DNA from 2 places in the Streptomyces sp. NPDC006393 genome. Region 1 is predicted to be linked to the other one. Evidence: riboswitches for the same ligand, from Rfam matches in the RefSeq annotation. Region 1 holds a riboswitch; the other holds the start of a gene.

Region 1 (3,200 bases):
GGCCGAGAAGATCCTCGACGACCGGGGCCCCGGCGCCTGGCCCACCTGCGGCCTGCTCTCCGGGCTCACCAAGGACTCCGGTGCCGCGAGGGTCGACACGGGTCTGGGCGACGGCTCGTCCTCGGAGTCCGGTTCCTCCGGCTCCTCCGATACGTCCGACTCGTCGCGTGCGTCGGGATCGTCGGGATCGGGTGACGCGTCCGGCTCGTCCGAATCGTCCGGTGTGGGCGACCCCGGACTCGATGACTCGTCGCGGGATGCCGGCAACCCGGGTTTCTCCGGATCCGCTTCGGATTCCGGCTCCGGTTCCGAATCCTCCTCTTCGGGTGATTCGTCCTCCGAATCCCCCGCGAATCCGTCCGATTCGCCCTCGAAGTCCGCCGAGAAGGGCGGCGCTCCCGACTCCGGCGCGACGCCCGGATCGGGTGCGGAGGGTGTCGCGACGCCCGAGGCGTCGCCTTCGACGGCCCCCAACCGTGACGACTCGGACAACTCCGGGCAGAGTGTCGGCTCTTCGGCCCTCGTCGACACCGGGGCCCTGGGCACCGGCCGGCACCGCGGCGGCAGCGCCGCCGAGGACTCGGCCGGGAGCCCGGCGACGGCCGGCGGCGGCCGTCACGCCTCCCGGGACGGCGACGGCACGCACACCGCCTCCGTCGACTCCTACACCGTCCGCGCCGGCGACTCGCTCGCCTCCATCGCCGACTCCCTTGACGTCCACGGCGGGTGGCACGCGCTCTACGACGCCAACGAGGCGGCCATCGGGTCCGACCCGAATCACATCGTCGCCGGTCAGAGCCTGGATGTCCCGGTCGAAAACGCCCAGAACTAGCGGGAGTTCACGTCACGCTTCGCGCCGAATGTCCCATTCGGTGAAAGTGTGGGATGAGTCTCAGAAGCCCTGATCGTCTTTGAAATCCGCTCGATCACGTGTCTACGGTCATGACCGCTCGCCACCGCGAGCCCCGGCTGCCGCAACGCCGAATCCTGCCAGCGGCCGTACGGGAACAGTCGTCGCGTCGAGCGCCGTAGGCAGGAGCGGGGGACCCAAGGTAAGTGCCGCACCGGACAGTTCGCCGGAGCGGCTCGGGGTGAAGCCGTGCCTCCCCAGGGGCACGGCCGGGCAACTCAACCGGCCCGAACCCGACAGCTCACCTCGCAGGCGTCGGTGAGGGGATCCATCCATGCTGTTTTCCGGCAAGGGCAAGCACCGTCGTTCCTCCAAGGCCACCCGCGCCATCGCACTCGCCGGTGTCGCCGGCGCCGCCGTCGCCGGCCCGCTGATGGCGGCCGGCAACGCCTCCGCCGCCACCGCCTCCGAGTGGGACGCGGTCGCCCAGTGCGAGTCCGGCGGGAACTGGTCCATCAACACGGGCAACGGCTTCTACGGCGGCCTCCAGTTCACCACCTCCACGTGGGCCGCGTACGGCGGCACCGCCTACGCCCCGCGCGCCGACCTGGCCACCAAGGCGCAGCAGATAGCCGTCGCCGAGAAGGTCCTGGCGGGTCAGGGCAAGGGTGCCTGGCCGGTGTGCGGCAAGGGTCTGTCGAGCACCCCGTACAGCGGTGCCGCGGCCTCCACCGGCAGCACGACGAAGAGCACCACGACCAAGAGCACGACGACCAAGAGCACCGCCACCCGCTCCACCGAGCAGCAGGCGGCCAACCGCTCCGCCACGCGTCCGGCCCCGAAGAAGACCGTCACCACCCCGACCGGCAAGAAGGTCGAGAAGGGCGACGGCGAGTACAAGGTGGTCTCCGGCGACACGCTCAGCTCCATCGCCGCCGAGCACCACGTCAAGGGCGGCTGGGAGAAGCTGTTCCAGCTGAACAAGGACATCGTCGAGGACGCGAACCTCATCTACCCCGGCCAGCAGCTGCACCTGAAGTAAGCAGGGGGCGGCGCGGGCCGCAAGCCGCAGGCCCGCCCCCCCGGTCCCGCGGGCTTCCCGTCCCGCGGGCCCCGTCCCCACGGACTCCCCGCCCCGGCGCGTGTTCCCCCGTACGCGCCGGGGCGGGGGCTTTTCTTCACCGGGCGTTCCTCTCGTCTTTCCGCATCTCCGCCCCGCCCCTTTGTTCCGAGCGGGAACAATGTGTACCGTCACCCTGTCCACGGGACGGTCGGTCGGTCGGCCGGGGCCCCGGGACGGTTAGGCTCTAGTCGCAAGGCTCACAAGCCCCGCACTTTCAGCGTCACATCCACGAAGGAGATGCTCGTGCCGTCCATCGACGTCGTCGTAGCCCGGGAAATCCTGGACTCCCGAGGCAACCCCACGGTCGAGGTCGAGGTCGGCCTCGACGACGGCAGCACGGGTCGTGCCGCCGTCCCGTCCGGCGCCTCGACGGGCGCCTTCGAGGCCATCGAGCTGCGCGACGGGGACCCCAACCGCTACCAGGGCAAGGGTGTCGAGAAGGCCGTCCTCGCCGTCATCGAGCAGATCGGCCCGGAGCTGGTCGGCTACGACGCCACCGAGCAGCGCCTGATCGACCAGGCGATGTTCGACCTGGACGCCACCGACAACAAGGGCTCCCTCGGCGCCAACGCCATCCTCGGCGTCTCCCTCGCCGTCGCCCACGCCGCCTCCGAGGCCAGCGACCTGCCCCTCTTCCGCTACCTGGGCGGCCCGAACGCGCACCTGCTGCCGGTGCCGATGATGAACATCCTGAACGGCGGCTCGCACGCCGACTCCAACGTGGACATCCAGGAGTTCATGATCGCCCCGATCGGTGCGGAGTCCTTCTCCGAGGCCCTGCGCTGGGGCACCGAGGTCTACCACACGCTGAAGAAGGTCCTGAAGACCAAGGGCCTGTCCACCGGCCTCGGCGACGAGGGCGGCTTCGCCCCGAACCTCGGCTCCAACCGCGAGGCCCTCGACCTCATCCTCGAGGCCGTCAAGCAGGCCGGGTACGTCCCCGGTGAGCAGATCGCCCTGGCGCTCGACGTCGCCGCCTCCGAGTTCTACAAGGACGGCAAGTACCTCTTCGAGGGCAAGGAGCGCTCCGCCGCCGAGATGACGGAGTACTACGAGGAGCTCGTCGCGGCCTACCCGCTCGTCTCCATCGAGGACCCGCTGTTCGAGGACGACTGGGCCGGCTGGAAGGTCATCACCGACAAGCTCGGCGACAAGGTCCAGCTGGTCGGCGACGACCTGTTCGTCACCAACCCCGAGCGCCTGGCCCGCGGCATCGAGGAGGGCACC
Region 2 (3,200 bases), on a different contig from region 1:
CCCGAGGAGGTCCAGGAGGTCGCCAAGGCGCGCCTGCGTCCCGACAACCGCGCGGTGCTCGTCTACGAGCCGACCGCCGCCGACACTGCCGAAGCAGGCGACGCCAAGGACGCGGACGCCGCGGCCACCGACGACACCGAGGAGGCGGCGAAGTGACCGAGCTCGCCACGATGGACTTCCACCCCCAGCCCAAGGCGGGCGAGGCCAAGCCGTGGGCGTTCCCGGCGCCCGAGCGCGACACGCTGGACAACGGCATGACCGTCCTGCGCTGCCACCGCCCCGGCCAGCAGGTCGTCGCCGTCGAGGTGATGCTGGACGCCCCGCTGGACGCCGAGCCGGTCGGCCTGGACGGTGTCGCCACGATCATGGCGCGGGCCTTCTCCGAGGGCACCGACAAGCACTCCGCCGAGGAGTTCGCCGCCGAGCTGGAGCGGGCCGGCGCCACCCTCGACACGCACGCCGACCACCCCGGCGTACGGCTGAGCCTGGAGGTTCCGGCCTCCCGCCTGGCCAAGGGGCTCGGCCTGCTGGCCGACGCCCTCAGGGCGCCCGCGTTCGCCGACTCCGAGGTCGAGCGGCTGGTGCGCAACCGGCTCGACGAGATCCCGCACGAGCTGGCCAACCCCTCCCGCCGCGCCGCCATGGAGCTCTCCAAGGAGCTGTTCCCGGCCACCGCGCGCATGTCGCGCCCGCGCCAGGGCACCGAGGACACCGTCCGCGGCATCGACGCGGCGGCCGTACGCGCCTTCTACGACCGGCACGTCCGCCCCTCCACGGCCACCGCCGTGGTCGTCGGCGACCTCACCGGCATCGACCTGGAAGAGCTGCTCGGCGAGACCCTGGGCGCCTGGGCCGGCTCGCCGGCCAAGCCGCGGCCCGTGCCGGCGGTGCGCGCCGACGACACCGGCCGCGTGGTCGTCGTGGACCGCCCCGGCGCCGTCCAGACCCAGCTCCTCATCGGCCGCATCGGCCCCGACCGGCACGCCCGTGTGTGGCCGGCCCAGGTGCTCGGCACCTACTGCCTCGGCGGCACCCTCACCTCCCGCCTGGACCGCGTCCTGCGCGAGGAGAAGGGCTACACCTACGGTGTGCGGTCCTTCGGCCAGGTGCTGCGCTCGGCCCCCGACGGCTCGGGCGCGGCGATGCTCGCGATCAGCGGCTCGGTCGACACGCCGAACACCGGCCCGGCACTGGACGACCTCTTCACGGTGCTGCGCAAGCTCGCGGCCGAGGGCCTCACCGACGCCGAGCGGGACGTCGCCGTGCAGAACCTCGTCGGTGTGGCGCCGCTCAAGTACGAGACGGCCGCCGCCGTGGCGAGCACGCTGGCCGACCAGGTCGAGCAGCACCTGCCCGACGACTACCAGGCGACGCTCTATCAGCAGCTCGCCGCCACCGGCACGGTGGAGGCCACCGCGGCGGTCGTGAGCGCCTTCCCGGTGGACCGGCTGGTGACGATCCTCGTCGGTGACGCGGCGCAGATCAAGGAGCCCGTGGAGGCCCTGGGCATCGGAGAAGTGAGCGTCGTCGCGGCCGAGTAGCGGCCCGCGGGAACACCGTCCGGCAGCGGACGCGAGGCACGCGCGCGTGGGGGCCCTGGTGACCGAAGCGTCACCAGGGCCCCACGATGTCCGAATTGGGGGAGAGGTTGCCTGTCTGCCCTGTGGCATGCGCTACAAAAGTCCGGATCGGTTTGGGAATTGACAGCGCCCCCCTCTAGCGTCGGTCCGGCTGTTCGTCGGGCAGTGCGCCGCATCCGCGGCACCGGACAGCCATCGCCGAGTCCCCGTACGGCGCGAGCCAGGGGAGCCGGGGACCCACCCAGTCCCTGGGGTGAATCGGACACCCGCGCGCGCAGCGAGGGGTCCGTAGGAGACCTTCCTGCTCCGAACCCGTCAGCTAACCCGGTAGGCGAGAGGGAAGGAAAGGACCAGCGTCTACATGGCGTTCACGCGCGCCACCGGGAAGCATCGCCGCCCCAGCCGGATGCACCGCACCACCGCCCGCGCGGTGGGTGCCGCGGCGCTCACCACCACCGGAGTCCTCGGCGCTCTCGCCGCCACACCGGCCCTGGCCGCCGAGACTCCCGCCCCCGAGGAGACCGGCCTGACCCCGGTCATCACCATCGGCGACAGCGTCGCCCAGAAGATCGACGCCCAGGCCGCCGCCCAGCGGCAGGCCGCCGAGCAGAAGAAGGCCGAGGAGGCCGCGCGCAAGAAGGCCGCCGAGTTGGCGCAGAAGGAGCGCGAGGCCAAGGAGCGCGCCGCCCGCGAGGCCGAGCGCAAGCGCCTCAACGCCTTCGTGCCGCCGATCTCCGGCTCGTACGTCTCCACCGGCTACAAGACCGGCGGCTCCCTGTGGTCCTCCGGCTCCCACACCGGCATCGACTTCCACGCCGCGAGCGGCACCACCGTGCACGCCGTCGGCATCGGCACCGTCGTCCAGACCGGCTGGGGCGGGGCCTACGGCAACCAGGTCGTGATCAGGATGGCCGACGGCATGTACACCCAGTACGGGCACCTGTCGTCCATCGGCGTCTCGGTGGGCCAGAAGGTCGTCCCGGGCCAGCGGATAGGCCTGTCCGGCGCGACCGGCAACGTCACCGGACCGCACCTCCACTTCGAGGCCCGCACCACCGCGGAGTACGGCTCCGACATCAACCCGATCGCCTACCTCCGCGCGCACGGTGTGAACGTCTGAGCGACCCGCGCAGCCCTGCCCGAAAGCCCCGGCCGGTGAAGCCGGGGCTTTCGGCGTTCCGGACGCGGCGCTGTCCAAAAAATATCCATGGATTCCGGCCCGCCGTCGGAAATTCCCGCTGACTGGAATAGAGTCACGGAACGGGCGCCAGGTGTGGCGCGCAAACGGGGATTCCGGCGGGATTCAGGCGGAGGTCGGTCATGCGCATTCCGGCGCACTCGGTGTGCACGGCGATCCGGGACGACATCGTCGCCGGAGTCCATGAGCGCGGCAGCCGGCTCACCGAGGGGGTTCTCGCCCGCCGTTACGGCGTCTCGCGGGTCCCTGTGCGCGAGGCCCTGCGCACCCTGGAGGCCGAGGGCTTCGTGGTGACCCGGCGGCACGCCGGGGCGTGCGTGGCGGAGCCCACCGAGCAGGAGGCCGCCGACCTGCTGGAGATGCGGCTCCTGCTGGAACCGCTGGCTGCCTCCAGGGCCGCCCAGCGGCGCACGGAGGCCCAT

What was found. A riboswitch is a leader RNA that binds a small molecule or an ion and turns the genes downstream of it on or off. The one in region 1 is predicted to bind cyclic di-AMP.
Region 2: linked by a shared signal. The riboswitch ahead of ABZ484_RS12400 (M23 family metallopeptidase) and the one ahead of ABZ484_RS27045 (transglycosylase family protein) in region 1 are both predicted to bind cyclic di-AMP.

Annotation. Positions count from the first base shown of each region.
Region 1 is NZ_JBEXZD010000079.1:24,898-28,097, reverse strand. Features, by position in the region: gene ABZ484_RS27050 (transglycosylase family protein) at 1-832, shown strand, start outside; cyclic di-AMP (ydaO/yuaA leader) riboswitch at 1,015-1,180, shown strand; gene ABZ484_RS27045 (transglycosylase family protein) at 1,185-1,892, shown strand; gene eno (phosphopyruvate hydratase) at 2,211-3,200, shown strand, end outside.
Region 2 is NZ_JBEXZD010000021.1:68,210-71,409, reverse strand. Features, by position in the region: gene ABZ484_RS12410 (pitrilysin family protein) at 1-156, shown strand, start outside; gene ABZ484_RS12405 (pitrilysin family protein) at 153-1,541, shown strand; cyclic di-AMP (ydaO/yuaA leader) riboswitch at 1,767-1,929, shown strand; gene ABZ484_RS12400 (M23 family metallopeptidase) at 1,942-2,700, shown strand; gene ABZ484_RS12395 (GntR family transcriptional regulator) at 2,901-3,200, shown strand, end outside.